4 regions of the Agarivorans sp. Z349TD_8 genome follow, and region 1 is predicted to be linked to each of the others. Evidence: predicted binding sites of a transcription regulator. Region 1 holds the regulator's gene; each other region holds the start of a gene.
What was found. The regulator LexA, encoded in region 1, represses DNA repair genes until DNA is damaged. The targets are predictions, from matches to a motif close to TACTGTATNNNNATACAGTA.
Positions count from the first base shown of each region.

Region 2: the regulator LexA is predicted to act here: its motif matches at 2,210-2,229, upstream of imuA (translesion DNA synthesis-associated protein ImuA).
Region 3: the regulator LexA is predicted to act here: its motif matches at 1,769-1,788, upstream of dinB (DNA polymerase IV).
Region 4: the regulator LexA is predicted to act here: its motif matches at 1,965-1,984, upstream of recN (DNA repair protein RecN).

Region 1 is NZ_CP194037.2:4,432,243-4,436,621, reverse strand. Features, by position in the region: gene ACRRS1_RS20055 (Fic family protein) at 1-280, shown strand, start outside; one part of gene ACRRS1_RS20050 (IS3 family transposase) at 657-906, shown strand; one part of gene ACRRS1_RS20050 (IS3 family transposase) at 906-1,741, shown strand; gene lexA (transcriptional repressor LexA) at 1,888-2,529, shown strand; gene coxB (cytochrome c oxidase subunit II) at 2,879-3,946, shown strand; gene ctaD (cytochrome c oxidase subunit I) at 4,050-4,379, shown strand, end outside.
Region 2 is NZ_CP194037.2:2,660,728-2,665,106, forward strand. Features, by position in the region: gene ACRRS1_RS11995 (DUF2517 family protein) at 1-101, opposite strand, end outside; gene ACRRS1_RS12000 (DUF1853 family protein) at 238-1,032, shown strand; gene fbp (class 1 fructose-bisphosphatase) at 1,047-2,063, opposite strand; gene imuA (translesion DNA synthesis-associated protein ImuA) at 2,278-2,901, shown strand; gene ACRRS1_RS12015 (Y-family DNA polymerase) at 2,929-4,311, shown strand.
Region 3 is NZ_CP194037.2:3,157,185-3,161,563, forward strand. Features, by position in the region: gene ACRRS1_RS14180 (cupin domain-containing protein) at 1-278, opposite strand, end outside; gene dinB (DNA polymerase IV) at 670-1,737, opposite strand; gene ACRRS1_RS14190 (MOSC N-terminal beta barrel domain-containing protein) at 1,917-3,791, shown strand; gene gloA (lactoylglutathione lyase) at 3,847-4,302, shown strand.
Region 4 is NZ_CP194037.2:3,611,240-3,615,618, reverse strand. Features, by position in the region: gene ACRRS1_RS16310 (outer membrane protein assembly factor BamE) at 1-213, opposite strand, end outside; gene recN (DNA repair protein RecN) at 291-1,958, opposite strand; gene ACRRS1_RS16300 (extracellular solute-binding protein) at 2,519-3,589, shown strand; gene ACRRS1_RS16295 (ABC transporter ATP-binding protein) at 3,647-4,379, shown strand, end outside.

The DNA.
Region 1 (4,379 bases):
TGATGAAATTCAAAAAACCCGCTTGGATATACATAAGTCGCCTTACTTTAATGAGTTCAAACTCCCCCATATTACTATCATAAAAAAAGCTCTAGAAGATGCAGGGCGAGAGTTTACTGTAAAGGAGTGTCAGGTAGAGTTTAATGTATCATCGACAGCCGCCAGAGCGTATTTAGATAAGTTGTCGAAGCTTGGGTTGCTGATTAAACATCCAATTAAAGGGCGTCAAATGGGATATATAGCTCCAAGAAACCTTAGGTCACGCCTTAAGATTGATTAGAATTGGTATCAGTGCAAAAACACTTAACAATAAGGAGAAGATAGGTGTCGAGCAGACACTTAATCTGAATTGGTCAGTATCTGCAATACTGAACACTTCACTAAGGTACTTTGCGATATCTGAACTAATTCAATGGCAACTAAATTAGCAAAGCCACTGAAAAGCTTCTGTCCAAAAATGAGTTGGCTAGACTTTTCGTATCCTTCTTTATCCCAACCTCTGCTTATTTGTGATGGCGTCACAAAATATCGGGTGTAGTTTCAAAGTAGCGGGTGTAGTTTCAAAGTAGCGGTAAGAGTTCCAATGGTAATCCCCCCGAAAATTAATCCCATGCAAAAGTAGAATTTTCTCGTATAGTAAATACAGGAGATTCAACATGAAAAAGTCACGTTACACGGACAGTCAGATCTTATCTATTCTCAAGCAGGCTGAGGCTGGTACACCTGTTCCTGAGCTCTGTCGTGAGCATGGAATGAGCAACGCAACCTTTTACAAGTGGCGTTCGAAATACGGTGGTATGGACGCATCCCTTATGGCGCGGATGAAAGAACTCGAAGATGAAAATCGACGGCTTAAAAAGATGTATGCGGAAGAACGCCTTAAAGCAGAGGTGATCTCAGAGGCGATGGCAAAAAAGTGGTGAAGCCCTGTGAGCGTCGATTGATGGCTCAGCGTTCGGTGGCGAACTATCACATCAGCATTAAAAGTGCATGCTATTGGTTTGGGATCAGCGAGACCTGCTATCGCTATAAATCGAAGCTTCAACCTGAGAATGAGTTGATAGCTCAAGAGTTAGTAACGCTGTGCAACAGTGAAGACTGCTCTGACTGGGGCTTTGGCCTGTGTTTTCACCATTTGCGGAACGTTAAAGGGTATACATGGAACCATAAGCGGGTTTATCGGATCTACTGCGAATTGGCTCTAAACTTACGTATTAGGCCAAAACGACGCCTGAATCGCCATACGCCAGAGCCTCTTAAAGAGCCGATTAAAACAAACCAAGTTTGGTCCGTGGACTTTATGCATGATCAGCTATCTGATGGCCGGAAGTACCGTTTATTCAATGTGATAGATGATTACAAACGTGAAGGTCTGGCGTCAGAACCTGATTTTTCAATGCCCACAGTACGAGTCACTCGGATCTTAGAGCAGCTCATCGAACAACGAACCAAACCTGTTGCGATCCGCTGCGACAATGGTCCTGAGTTCATTAGCCATGCGTTTATTAAATGGGCCAACAACCACGACATTCGAATCGATTATATTCAGCCAGGGAACCCACAACAAAACGCGTATATAGAAAGGTTCAACCGTACTATGAGGTTTGGCTTAGTGAGTAAGTATTTGTTTGACACACTTGAAGAGGTTCAAGATCGGGCGACCCAATGGTTATGGTTCTACAATCATCAACGACCACACCTTGCAAATGGAGGGTTCCCACCACTAAAAACGGCAGCATGAATTCTACGAATAAATGCGGTTAATAATGGGAGGATTACCCAATGAAACTGAAACCTACACTTAAGCTGTTGATTCGAGATAAAACCTTGCTTCATTAATCATGCTGTATATACTAACAGTGTGCTGTATAAACTTACAGGTAGATTATGAAACCCTTAACGCCCCGTCAAACCGAAGTGTTTGAATTGATCCGTCGTAACATTCAAGACACAGGCATGCCGCCAACTCGCGCTGAAATCGCCAAAGAGCTGGGCTTTCGCTCGGCCAATGCTGCCGAAGAACATTTACGCGCCTTAGCTAAAAAAGGGGTGATTGAGATGATCCCCGGCGCTTCGCGCGGGATCCGTATTAGCGAAGACCATTTACCTGCTAATGCCGCGAATGACGAGCCAGAAGAAATCGGCTTGCCGCTGATTGGACAAGTGGCCGCAGGTGCCCCTATTTTGGCACAACAACATGTTGAGTCGCACTATGCGGTCGATGCTAATTTGTTTCATCCGCATGCCGATTATCTGTTGCGGGTGCAGGGCATGAGCATGAAAGACATCGGAATTATGGATGGCGATTTATTAGCAGTGCATAAAACCAACGATGTGCATAATGGTCAGGTGGTGGTGGCGCGCTTAGACGATGAAGTCACTGTGAAGCGCTTTCAACGTGACGGAAAAATGGTCTACCTGCATCCCGAGAACGAAGCGCTTTCAACTATCGAAGTTGATTTAGAGTATCAAAGTGTTGATATTGAAGGTTTAGCGGTGGGGATCATCCGTACCGCAGACTGGATGTAGTTACTCCCTAAAACTAAGTTCCCTTCTTTTTAAAGCCCAAATTATAGCAATTTGGGCTTTTGTCGTTTACTTCACAGCTTTTATTTTAAATGTCTATATTTATAACATTATCTTTACAATTATTTAACTAAGCGTCTATTTTATAAGCAGTAAGGTATTTTAATTGCGAAGCCTTGCTGCTTTGGGAAGGGAGTTTTCCCTTATTTTGCGGCCACTTTATTATTGTAAGCAGCGATGTTTGCAATGAAGTGACCGGCCTTGGCTACGAGCAAAGGAGAGCGCTGTGGGCCGATGGATACCGCTAGTATTGCTGGCATGTTGGGTGAATCAAGCATGGGCACAACAAACGATGTCGTTCAATTTACGCCCTGGTGTCACCGCCATTAGTGAGCAGGTTTACGGCTTGCACATGACTATTTTTTATATATGTTGTGTCATTGGGCTGGTGGTGTTTGGGGTGATGTTCTGGGCGATTTTTCATCATCGAAAGTCCAAGGGAGCCGTTGCCGCACAATTTCATGAGAGCACCAAAGTTGAAATTGTCTGGACGATAATTCCCTTCATCATTTTGATCGGCATGGCGATTCCTGCCACAAAAACCTTATTAGCGATGGAAGATCCTTCCGATGCCGATCTCACTATTCAAGTCACTGGTTCGCAGTGGAAGTGGCACTACCGCTATTTTGATCATGAGCTGGAATACTACAGCGTTTTGGCCTCGGATATGAAGCAAGTACAGGGCAAGCTTGCTAAGCGCGATAACTACTTATTGGAAGTAGATCATCCACTGGTGCTGCCAGTCGGCAAGAAGGTTCGTTTTTTAATGACTTCGGAGGATGTGATCCACTCTTGGTGGGTACCCGACTTTGCGGTCAAAAAAGATGCTAATCCGGGTTTTATTAACGAGGCCTGGACCAAAATTGACCAGCCGGGGATTTACCGCGGCCAATGTGCCGAACTTTGCGGTAAAGACCACGGCTTTATGCCGATTGTGGTGATTGCCAAACCTCAGGAGGAGTACCTTGCTTGGTTGGCTCAGGCCGAAGCCGCTTACGTAGAGAAGCAGCAACAAGAGTTGGCCATGGTGGCGTTGACCATGGATAACGAGGAGCTGATGTCCTTAGGCAAAAGCGTTTATGAGAAGACTTGCGCCGCCTGCCACCAAGCCAATGGAGAAGGCCTGCCAGGGGTATTCCCTGCCTTAAAAGGCAGCCCAGTTGCGACCGGTGATGTGAACCAACATATCGACATGGTGGTGCATGGGGTGGCAGGAACCGCGATGCAGGCCTTTGGTAAGCAACTCGGTCTGAAAGAATTAGCGGCAGTTATTAGCTACGAGCGGAATGCTTGGGGGAATGATACGGGCGATATGGTGCAGGCTAAGGATGTCGCGGCAGTACAAGACGCGGCCAAGTAGCCATGGTTGGATAAATCGATTGGTGATAGCGGAACGACTAAGGACGTTGCCATGTTCAAGTACGACACGACGCGGCGCAATAGGCAATAGAAGGGAGAGTTAGATGAGCGCGACCACGGAGCTTAACCCGCAACAGGTAGAACATCACCACGCACCGCGTGGCTTATTGCGCTGGGTATTAACCACCAACCACAAAGACATTGGCTCAATGTATTTGTGGTTTAGCTTTGCCATGTTTATTACCGGCGGCGCGATGGCGATGGTGATCCGTGCAGAGCTATTCCAGCCGGGCCTGCAATTGGTGGAGCCAAACTTTTTTAATCAAATGACCACCATGCACGGCTTAATCATGGTGTTTGGCGCGGTGATGCCCGCCTTTACTGGCTTAGCTAATTGGTTGGTACCGATGATGATTGGCGCTCCCGATATGGCC
Region 2 (4,379 bases), 1.8 Mb from region 1:
CGTAATCCTAATAGTGCGATCCATGGGAACAATAGAGTACCCACAAGTAGTAATACACTACGACGCAGCCAAATAAGCGGGAGAGAATATTGTTTACTCATAGAACGACCTCAACTGGTTAGACCAGAAAATATTAGCTGCATTTTAGTAATTAAACTACAAAAATCGTTGAAATTGACTAAAAAAAACACTTATAGTTTGATTATTTGTAAATATAATAACAAAAGAGAAACATAAATGGATTCAAATACCTTGCAAGAAGATTTGCAATGGTGCTTAAATGCACGGCCATTACTTCCCTATTCGCTACCCTATAGTGTAAATCTGGCTTGGCAGCAGCAATGGAAAAGTGCCCTATTCAACCAATTAAACAGATTACCTTCGATTAAACCTCACCCACGTTTAGGTTTATATTTTGAACAGCTATGGCGAGCCTTAATAAAACGACATCCCGATTGGCAGTTATTAGCCGATAATATCCCCGTACAAGAAAATGGAAAGACGCTGGGTGCGATTGATTTCTTACTCGTAAATCATCGGCAGCAAAAGGTTGAACATTGGGAATTAGCCCTAAAATTTTATTTGGCCGTAAAAAGTAACAGTAGTGCCTACAATTATGTTGGCCCAAACCTGCAAGATCGGCTAAGCAACAAGCTAAGTAAACTGTTACTCAAACAGATCCCTCTCGGCCGTCATCCACAAATCCAAGCACTACGACAAGTTTACTCACACTATCAATTTAAACAGCGCATCATATTGTCAGGTTATCTGTTCGAGCAAGCGCCGGAACGCAGTGAAACACTGCAGAGTCTCCATTGGTATAGTCATCAACAATGGCGAAAAAATCATCGAGGAGAAGATTGGTGTGAACTCAATAAACAGCAATGGTTAAGCCCGCCGGCTCATCAGTTAGAGCCCATTAAATCAACAAGCTGGCAAATCGATCGGCCAGTGCAACTGTATTGTCCACAACAACAGAAAAGAATTTTTGTTTGCCCTGACGAATGGTTCATCAGGGCAAAAGCGAGTTAGGAATAAGAGATAACTTAAGCTTTATTCTCGTCCAGAGAATATTCGCGCATCATCGCTTCAACCGTTTCAACCATGTTGGTACTGCCACAGAAAAAAGGAACACGTTGATGTAACTCAGTCGGCTCAATATCCATAATTCGATTAAAGCCATCACTGGCTTTACCGCCTGCTTGCTCAATAAGGAAGGCCATTGGGTTGCACTCATACAATAAGCGTAGCTTCCCGGAGGGCGCAGACGCTGTTGAAGGATAAATGTAGATCCCCCCCTTAAGCAAGTTACGATGGAAATCAGACACTAAAGACCCAATGTAACGAGAGGTATAGGGGCGATTAGTATTCGGTTCAATCTCTTGACAATATTTGAGGTACTTCTTCACCCCAGTTGGAAACTTAAGGTAATTCCCTTCATTAATCGAATAGATAATCCCATCTTTAGGGATCGTCATGTTCTCGTGGGATAAATAGAATACACCTAAAGATGGATCGCAGGTAAAACCATGTACGCCATGACCCGTGGTATAGACCAACATAGTTGATGAACCATAAACCACGTAACCAGCCGCGACCTGACGATAGCCTGGTTGCAAAAAGTCTTCTAATACAACAGGGGAACTACAAGGACTGATCCGTCGATAAATAGAAAAAATAGTGCCTACCGATACATTCACATCAATATTAGAAGAACCATCTAAGGGGTCCATCAGAACAACGTATTTACTGTCGATAGAACGAGTACTATCAAAACTAACAAATTCATCTTCTTCTTCAGAAGCGACACCACATACTTCACCCCTTGCTTCCAATGCCGCTTTAAACATTTCATTGGCATAAAGATCGAGCTTTTGTTGTACTTCTCCTTGTACATTTTCTACGCCAGTTGCGCCAATAATATCGACTAAACCAGCCTTATTGATTTCGCGGTTAACCACCTTTGCGGCTAAACGAATCGCCCCAAGCAGTTGGGTCAGCTCTCCCGTAGCTTCAGGAAACTGGTGCTGCTTCTCAATTATGTATTCACCCAGAGTTATCATTTGTATCCCTATTTATTGACTCGCCCATGAAAACCTTTTCAATCTCCACAGTTATTTTGCAAGTATTTATTAAAAATTACTAGCATCATTAGTCAATTGTAATACATATAAGCAAAAAAATATTTGCAAATGCATAAAATTAACACTACTGTATATACATACAGTAATTGTAAGGCCGTTAAATTTGGCATCGACTGAGAGCATGGAGCAAACAATGGCACAACAAATCAATCAACTGCTACAGAACAACAAAGTTTGGCAAGGTAAGCAATGGCATCGCAGCCAGCTAACGGTACAAGCAAGCGGCTTTGAACAGCTTGATCAACAGCTCCCAGGCCAAGGTTGGCCACAAGGCGCAATGACAGAAGTCCTCTATGAACAACAAGGTATTGGGGAACTACAACTGCTGTTACCGGCCCTGGCTAAATTAAGTAAAAAATCACAATGGATCATATGGGTGGCGCCTCCGTTCATGCCAAATGCCCCAGCACTGCAACAACACAACATTGATATAAGTAAGGTGATTGTGATCCGCCCAGAACAGTGCAGCGATATTATCTGGACCATTGAACAAGCCCTTAAAAGTGGCTGTTGCAGCGCCGTGTTAGGCTGGGTTGATCATTTAGATTTAAAAGCCAGTCGCCGCTTGCAACTAGCTGCCGAACAAGGCGACTGTCTCAGTTATTTATTTAGACCTTTGCAGCAACAACAAAGCTCCAGCGCTAGTGTTCGCATTGCACTACATCCCAATAGAAATACCGACCAAATCAGCTACCAGCTATTAAAACGACGCGGCGCAGCTCCGCTCTACGGGCAACATATTCCTCGTCAAGTTTAATAGCAAAGCCCTCAATGTGACTAAAGCATGTATTGGATTTACCTTGATTTCCCACAACTCGCGCTGGACTTGCTACAGCGCGAACATTCGCCCTCCGAAGCCTTAGCTATTCACCATAAGCAACAACTCACTCAGTTCAACAAGGCTGCGCATCAGCTAGGGCTCTACTTTGGCTGTTCGCTCAATACCGCCTATCAGCTGGCACCACAGCTCCATCTCTATGAACAACAAACGCAAGTTACTGATGATTTGTTTCAAAACTTAGCCCAACAAGCTTTAAGCTATGCTGCGCAAGTCGCCCTGCACCCAGACCATGGCCTATTTATTAATGGTTCTGGCATGCAAAGTATTTATCCCACCCCCCAGACTCATGCTCAACAACTAAGCATCATCTATCAACAACAAGGCTTGAGCTTTCGACTGGCCTGGGCCAACACCGCGCTCGCTGCTCGCTGGCTGGTTTGCTCAAAGCATAAACAAGCACCCTATAGAGGGGTCGAAACACTCGACGCTCTACCACTAAGCGCCTGTGATTTGCCAAAAGCACAAATTGCCAGCTTACAAGCCATGGGGCTTTACACATTTAAACAGCTTTGCGCATTACCTCGCCCAGAACTGCGAAAACGTTTAGGAGAACAAAGCCTAAAAAGCTTAGATCAGGCGCGAGGTAAGCAGCCATACCCGCTCGCTTTTATTCAAGCACAAGACCGTTACCAGCAAATGTTTCCACTGCTGAGTGAAATCAATACCACTCAAGCTTTAATGTTTCCTTTGAAGCAAGCTTGCCAACATTTACAACACTGGCTAAGAGAACGCCAGTATTGCTGTAATGAAATCGTCCTTGAATTATGTTTTCGTGATAAGGCCAAACAAAGGCTCCTGTTACGCAGTGCCCGTATGCTACAAAGTCGTCACGACTGGTTTGCCTTATTTCAGCTGAAACTAGAGACTCTGAGATTACCAGCGGCGTTGCTCGAGTTTAACCTCAGTAGCGAAGCGCTCTACCCTTTAAATCATTCGAGCAATGGGCTATTTGACCAAGACCAAACTCAACTCGATGATCTGTTATTTGATCAACTCAACATCCGTTTAGGTAGCCAACGGATCCATCGTTTAAGCTGTCGAGCTGATTATCGGCCTGAACTAGCCAGCCAATATCAACCCTTAGAACATGCCTCCGCACTTAATTATCCGAGTAACTTTCCTCGACCATGTTGGTTACTGCCCCAGCTTAAGCCAATCAATATTGTGCATTATGAGCTGCTCTCAGCTCCAGAGCGTATTGCCAGCGGATGGTGGGATGAGCACCAAATTAACCGCGATTATTATTTGGCGAAAAGTCAGCATGAGGCGCTTGCTTGGATATGCCAAGAGAATAAGCAATGGTTTTTACATGGTTGGTTTGGCTAGGCTGTTGCACTTAATTAATGATTTTTAATCAAGTACTTAGTCGCAGAAAAAGCGGCTTAATGCCGCAG
Region 3 (4,379 bases), 1.3 Mb from region 1:
ATGCTCGGCTCTAAAGCCAATACCGAATGATCTGTACTCGCGCTAATAAGAACAAAATCATTTGCGGCATAAATTTCTGAGTTGATTTGTAAACGGCCTTCAAGAACATATATTTGTTCCCAGCCAGGATGATTGTGCAACGGCAGCTCTGCATGAGCTTCAAATTTGAGTATTGCCGTTCTACCATTTTCAGTTTTCTCTGATAACCAAAAAAATTCAACACCAGAAAATGGAGTTTTTGACCATTTTATATTTTCGTTCATACGAGGGCTTATCATATATTTTCTTTACATAATTATTAGTGGATATAAGAGGATGGTAAGACAGAAAAAATTCCTAGAATTTATAAAATTTGATTGCCTTTGAAGGCTTTGTAAGTTAACGCTGCATTCCAGCGAACCCCTCATAATTTCTAGTAAATTCAATACAGTAGACGCACACTCGTTGTTTAATCTAATTAATTTCGTCAAAACAAATTCTATCTAAGCCTACACGGAGGCAGTCAGGATGCGCGAAATTCAAATCCTACACCAAATGCTTATTGAACTAGGGCGGAATAGTGTGGTAACTCGATACAGCAGCCAACAAACGATGAGGCATTAGAGCAATCTGTCGGTTCGGTCCACAACCAGATGTAAGCACTGACAGGCTAAGTGCTGAGGAATCCACTTAATCACTAAAAGGCAAGCTCAACTGTGCCGACTCTGTTTGCTGCTCGTAAGCTAAACCAATATGTAAGCCAACTAAACGCACCGCTTTGCCCTTACCGCGCGCAAAGGCTTGATGAAACAGCTCCACTAAGGTTGATTCATCAATCTGTTGGCACTGCTGCTCCTTGGTAGTTTGCTGAAAATCGGCGAATTTTACTTTTACCCCTAACTTATTCATCTTGGCCTGTCGTAAATGTTGCTCGCTACGCCGCCGTAACTCAGGTAACAAAGCCAGTAAACGCTCAACGACTAAGCTTTTATCTCGCTCATCTTGGGCAAAAGTTCGTTCTACCGCCACCGACTTACGTTTACGGTCATTACTTACGGCTCGCTCATCGATCCCTTGACAACGCAACCATAACATCTCACCAAACTTACCAAACAAAGTCTGCAGTTTATCGCGTTTGGCACGACGAATATCTCCGCCAGTATATAAGCCATGGTGATGCAGCTTTTCAATACTCACCTTACCAACACCCGATATTTTCTCTAGGGCGAGTGTTTCAATAAATGCCGAAACCTGCTCGGGTTTAATCACATATAGTCCGTTAGGCTTATTTAGGTCGGACGCGATTTTTGCCAAAAATTTGACCGGCGCTACACCAGCCGAAGCGGTTAATCCGGTGCAGTTATAGATATCTTGGCGGATTTGCTCAGCAATTAGAGTCGCCGAACCATGACAAGTCTCACACGCACTCACATCAAGATAAGCTTCATCGAGGGATAAAGGTTCGATCACTTGAGTATAAGTGGCAAAAATAGCCTGTACTTGCTGGCTGACCTCTCGGTACAAACTCAGCCGCGGCGGCACTAAAACCAATTGGGGACACAGTTGTAGCGCTCTATGGGTTGGCATTGCAGAGCGAATACCATATTGACGGGCCAGATAATTACAGGTTGTTAATACGCCTCGACCGCTACTCAAGCCACCTACGGCTAAAGGAAGGTTCGCGAATTCGGGTTGCTCACGCATTTCCACCGCAGCATAGAAACAATCCATATCCACATGAATGATTTTACGATTCATTAAAGTCATAAGTAAGCAAATACGCCACAACAACTGTATATAAAAACAGTATAGTTATGCGTTTACCAAATACAAGCCTTTCCTCATAAGAAATCGCTCATCAGGGTAATTTGAGCTAGCCTCGATGCACCACCTTAAGTAAGATTAAAATTATGAGCAAAGAATAATAAGGCATTATTGTGAGTCAAGCGCAGATCAGCCAGTTAAGCATTTACCCCATAAAATCAACCTTAGGGATTGATTTAAATCACGCTTACGTAGAAGAACATGGCCTAGCATTCGACCGACGTTTTGTGGTTTGCTTACCCGATGGCAAACAACTAACCGCCAGAACTCACCCCAAGTTAGCGCAAATCCACAGTGTTTTACGGCCTGAAGGCTTATATCTGGAAGCCCCTAACATGGCAGGGGTAAACATTAAATACACCGATTTTTCAGATCATTATATTCCAGTAAAGCTTTGGCAGGATACGGTTCAAGCACAACATTGCCATAACGATTACGATCATTGGTTTAGCCAATATTTAGGGGAAAACTGCCACCTAGTATTTTTTGGGGAACAATCTCAGCGTATGGTCAAAAAGCGGGATAGTCAGGTCGCGTTCGCCGACGCCTATCCCCTATTGTTAGTGTCTGAAGCCTCATTAGAAGATCTCAATTCACGCAGCCCAACGCAACACAATATGGCTCAATTTAGACCCAACCTAGTAGTCACAAACACTGCTGCATTTGCCGAAGATGGCTGGAAACGTTTTCGTATTGGAGAAGTAGAATTTGAGGTGCAAAACCCTTGTTCGCGCTGTATTTTTACAACCCTCGATCAAGCCCGTGGAGAGTTTCATCCGCAAAAAGAACCACTATCAACACTCGCTAAGTATCGTAAGGGTAACGATGGAAACGTTTATTTCGGACAAAATGTGGTGGCACTCAATCATGGTAAGATCAGTCTGTATGACACCATAGAAGTACTAGAAACCAAGACGCCAGAACATTATCCCGAGCAAATCAAAAAAACACAATCCAGCCCAACAGTGACTACAAATTGGCAAGCGGGACAAAGCCGCTTACTCAAGTGTATTGCAATACGCGAAGAAACTCATGATGTAAAAACTTTCATTTTGGAGGCTCCAGAGGGCAACATCTGCCATTATCAAGCAGGCCAATATATAGGCATTGAGCTGGAGATAGACGGCAGCCCAGTACACCGAAATTATACGCTGTCGAGTTCTCCTAGTCGCCCCTTAAGCTTAGCAATAACCGTTAAGCGGGTTTCCAACGGACTGGCATCAAATTGGTTACATGACAACTTGAAGCCAGGTATGCAACTCAAAGCCTTAGCCCCTGCGGGCGACTTTCATTTACCCGCCAGCCCAAGCAACAAATTATTACTGCTGTCAGCTGGCAGCGGCATCACCCCGATGCTGTCGATGCTGCGCTACCTGAGTGACATCAACAGCCAGCTAGATGTGGTGTTTCTACACAGTGCACATAGCGAACAAGATCTGATCGCTCGAGCCGAACTAGAAGTGCTCGCTCAACAAATGCCACACTGCAGTATTCGTTATAGTTTAAGCCAATCCGCTCAAAGCACTTGGCAAGGCTATCAGGGCAGACTCAATCGCGGGATGTTACTCGATATTGAAGATTTAGAACTACGCTCGGTATTTGTCTGTGGTCCACAGGGCTTTATGGACAGCGCAAAACAGCAGTTGCTCGCCTTAGGGGTGCATCCCGACGATTATTTTTCTGAAAGCTTTGGCCACCAGATCAGCGACTCGGTGGAGAGTAAGAGCATTAATATTCTGTTTGATAGTTGGGATAGTCACGTTCAAGGTAATAATCAACAAAGTATCTTAGAACAAGCGGAACAGGCCGGGCTAAATTTGAACTATTCCTGCCGCGGTGGATTTTGTGGTGCCTGTAAAGTCAAACTAGAAAGTGGTGAAGTCAGCATCCTCGAAGACAGTGGTTTAAACGATGAAGAGAAGCAACAAGGCTACATCCTGAGCTGTAGTTGTATTCCACAAACAGACTTATGTATTACCCAAGCGTAATGTTACGCTAGTTTAGATTTATTTAATTTGTAGTCATTAATAATAGGAAGAATAAATGAAGTTTCTACACACCATGGTAAGAGTAAAAGATCTCGATCAATCCATGAATTTTTACTGCAATTTATTGGGCATGAGCGAAGTCCGCCGTTATGAGAGTGACCAAGGCAGATTCAGTTTAATCTATCTCAGTTGTGATGAAGATATTGAACGAGTCAAAACCGAAGATTCCCCATGTTTGGAACTCACTTATAACTGGCCTGATGAAAATGGCCAATCAGAAACCTACACCGGCGGACGTAATTTCGGACACATTGCCGTATCGGTAGAAAATATCTATGCGCTATGCGACAAATTACAAAAAGCTGGCGTCATCATCAATCGTCCACCTCGTGACGGTCACATGGCCTTTGTCGTATCTCCCGATGGTATTTCAGTGGAGTTACTACAACAAGGTGAATCGCTAGCTGCGCAAGAACCTTGGGCTTCGATGGGCAATACCGGAAGCTGGTAAGCCTGCAAAAAAGTGAGTTTTTTACTCAACATATTTAGTGAGGGGAACGGCCATGCTAAGCCATTTCCCTCACTAAA
Region 4 (4,379 bases), 820 kb from region 1:
ACGTTCTTGGTCGAAAGCATCGACTAACATCGGTGAACCCAATACAAATTGAACCTGCTCCTTGGTCATGTTGACGCGGAGCTGTTCTACTTTGGCATCGTCGATGTAGTTACCCTGTGGGATATCAACCTTATATACCATCCAATCGAAGGCTGAACAGGCGCTAAGCCCGAGGCTGGCAAGTAGAATAAAAATTTTAGCTGTGAAACGCATTGTTAATCGAAGCTCCTTGTTAAGGAAGGCATCATAACCAAGCCCCGCCCGAAAAAGAAGCGTCTACTACGAAGAATTTAGTCTTCAACCAACAATTCTTGCGCATTTGCCAGTGCTGAAGGGGTAATTGCATCGCCGGCGAGCAGGCGAGCCAATTCTTCGAGACGTTGTTGGCCGTTTAAAGTGAGCATGTTGGTGATGGTTTCATTTTTCTTCTGTTGCTTACTCACTAACATCTGTTGATGACCATGTCCCGCTACCTGTGGTAAGTGGGTCACACACAATACTTGGCACTGTTGCCCAAGTTTTCGTAGCATGCCGCCCACTACTGCGGCGGTTGGTCCACTAATGCCTACGTCAACTTCATCGAAGATCAGGGTTGGGGTTAAAATACTGGCTGAGCAAATCACTTGAATGGCCAAACCAATACGGGAGAGCTCTCCGCCAGAGGCCACTTTATCAATACTTTGCATCGGCTGACCAGGGTTGGTGGTGACCCGCAACTCGACGCGATCTACGCCATTTGAATTGGTGAACTGGCTGGCATCACTTTGTAGTGCAAATTCACATTGGGCTTTCGCCATACTGAGTTTATGGATTTCTTTGGTGATTAATTTACTGAGACTACTGGCGGCACGTTCGCGACTTTTCGATAGTTTATTGGCCTTACTTAGATAAATCTGCCATGCCTGCTCAATGTCTTCCGTAAGATGCTCGAAGCGCTGGCTTTGTTGGCTCAGCTGCTCTAACTGTTGCTGTAAATTCAAATGTAGTGCTGGCAGTTGTTCGGCGTTGGTATGGTGTTTTCTGGCCAACTCAAGGGCTTGGCTGAGTCGCAGTTCTAACTCGGCAAATAACTCTGGGTCGTAGTCTAGTTGCTCGCTGTAATGGCCTAACTGTTGGCCGGCTTCTTCAATCTGAATCTGTGCATCGTGTAACAGATTGTTGATGTTTTCGAGTTTGGGATCGAGCGCGAGAAGCTGGCTGGTAGTTCTACAGGCTTGGCCTAGCATGTCTAGTACATTAACTTGCTCATCTAAGGCTAGCAGCTGGCTAAGCTGAAAACTACTTTGTTGCAGCTCGGTGCTGTGAGAAAGACGCTGATGTTGTTGTTCTATGGTTTGGTATTCCCCTTCTGCCAGAGAAAACTCGTCTAATTCTTTAACCTGATATTCAAGCAGTTGTTGTTGGGCCAGCAGTTCTTTTTGTTGCTGTTGGGCAAGTTCTTGCTCGTTACAGAGGCCTTTCCAATGCTGGTAAGCTTGTTTCACTTCACTCAGCAATTGCGGATGAGCGGCATACTGATCGACAATCGCCAGTTGTTGGCTGGGTTTAAGCAATAGCTGATGCGCATGTTGCCCATGAATGCTAACGAGGTATTGCCCTAGTTGTTTGAGTTGTGCCAAGGGGACCGCAGTACCATTGATATAGGCTTTAGAGCGACCTTCTTTGGTGACTACTCGGCGTAATATGCAATCATCGTCGCTTCGCAGCTCATTTTGCTGCAGCCATAGCCGCGCGGCTTGGTTCTGGCTGATCTCAAATTGCGCACTGACTTCTGCCTTACTGGCACCCTGGCGCACCATGCTCGCTTCCGCTCGGTTACCTAAACACAAGCCTAAGGCATCGATTGCAATTGATTTACCTGCGCCAGTTTCACCAGTGATGGTGGTCATGCCTCGGCTTAAATCGAGCTCTAAGAACCGAACAATTGCAAAGTTTTGTACGCTGAGTTGAGTGAGCATTCCTATACCTGTTTATCCATACAGTTGCTGTATAAATATATAGCGGTATTTTTGTGCATGCAAGTGCAAATCGTAAAAAGCTGGTTTACTGGTGCTAAGGATGGGGCAAGGGATATTTTTATACGCTTATGTCGCCGCCCATAAGAGAGAGGATTACTCTGGAACTCGGTCACTCATTTAATTGATTTAATTATATAAAGTAGCAAATGGCCGATGATTTGGTGGTTACTGGAGGTATTGTATGCAGGTAGCATTGTTAGCTGCCTATTGCCGATATAAGTAGCACAATTCACTGCTCGTTAACTTCTGGTCATTGGTTATTCTGTTATCTAGAATTCATATTTTTGTCACAATGGGTGGTTTTTTTGGCCGTTGTTTTGTCAGGTAAGCGCTTGTTTTAAGGCGGCCAGGCTGGCTTTAGCTTGATTTTTATTCATTTTTTAGTTGCTTGCAGCTTCACATTTGTGTCATAAAAGTAGTGCATGTTTATCAAATAGTTGTTGTATCGCTGCTGTATTAGTCGGCAGCCCAATTAACCTTAGAAATACATGGAAGATATTATGTTGAATAAACGTTTTGCAATAAGCAGCTTGTTACTTGGTATGGGAGCCATGGCAAGTGTGCAAGCCAGTGCCGAAACACTTCGTTTACTAACTTGGGGCGGTTATGCGCCTCAAGAGGTGATCGATTTGTTTCAAAAAGAAACTGGTATTGAAGTAAAAGTCACCAAATCAAACAACGAAGATATGATTTCTAAGTTACGCGCAACAGGCGGCTCTGGTTTCGATTTGGCGCAACCTAGTCAAGACCGTATCACTGGTGTGCAACTACAGTTTGGTATTTATCAGCCCATCGATTTAGCCCGAATTGACCAGAAACAAATTATTAGTTCAATGCTCGATGCGACCAAGAAAAATACTGCCGTGGGCGATAAAGTATTTGGTGTTCCGCATGTTTGGGGAACCAGCGGTTTGGTGGTGAACGGTAATATGGCCAAAGATGTAGCTGACTATACCGATTTATGTCAAAGCAAGTATCAGGGCAAAATTTCTTATCGTTTGAAACGTCCTACTTTAATTGCTTTTGCTTTTGCTCTTGGCGAAGATCCTTTTGCGGCTTACGCCGATCCTGCCAAATACCAACAGATCTTGGATAAGGTTGAAGCGAAGCTTGTGGAATGTAAGCCCATCGTGAAAACTTACTGGTCTGGTGGTGATGAGTTGATGAACCTGATGCGTGCCAACGAAGTGGTTGCCGCGATGGCTTGGGATGCAGGCGGTTGGAAGTTAAACCGAGATCAAGCCAATATTCAGTTTGTTGCACCAAAGTCTGGTGCGCTAGGTTGGATTGATACTTTTGCGATTCCACGCAAGTCAAAAGCCGTCGATGCCGCTTATCAATGGATCAATTTTGTGATGCGTCCAGAAATCGCAGCAAAAATTACCGAGTCTGCGGGTAACTTCACCGCCTCGAAAGGCTCCGATGCCTATGTGAACGAAGTGGCTAAAGCACAGTTTAATGCCAGTTTTAGTAGCGATGATATTGATAATATTAAATGGTATCCCGCAGTACCTGCTGGCTTAGAAGCCATGGAAGGCAAGGTGCTGGATCGCGTGCAAGCGGCACAATAAGCACTTATCAATGGGCCGTAAGGCCCTTCTTTTTTTACCTTTGGATGTACTTGTACTATGGCGGGAAACGCTAAATTTGATCTTGAATGTGAACACCTCTCTAAACACTTTTCTGATTTTACCGCAGTAGACGGTTTAAATTTTAATGTTGAAGCTGGGTCTTTCTTTTCTATTTTAGGGCCTTCGGGCTGTGGTAAAACCACCTTGCTAAGGATGCTCGCTGGTTTTGAATTCCCCAGTGAGGGCGAGATCCGTATCCATCAAAAGCGAGTCAATGAGCTGGCGCCCAATAAGCGTCCGGTGAATATGGTGTTTCAGCACTTGGCCTTATTTCCCAACATGAATGTGGCTGAGAATATCGCTTATGGTTTAAAGCGTCGTGGTGTGAAAGCGGCTGAGCGAAGCGAAAAAATTAAAGATGTACTCAGCCGAGTGGGTTTAGACGGTAGCCAACAGAAGCAAATTGCCCAGTTGTCGGGTGGCCAAAAACAACGGATTGCGATCGCCCGTAGTCTGGTCTTAGAGCCGCGTTTATTATTACTTGATGAGCCGCTAGGTGCTTTAGATCTAAAACTTAGAGAGAAGATGAAGGTTGAGCTTAAACACTTACAACGTGAGTTTGGTACCACCTTTATTTACATTACGCATGATCAGTCTGAAGCCTTGGTGATGTCGGATAAAGTAGCGGTGATGAACCGTGGCCGCTTCGAGCAGGTGGCAAGTCCGCAGCAACTTTATTATCAACCGCAGTCAGCCTTTGTGGCTAAGTTTGTTGGACAAACCAATCAAC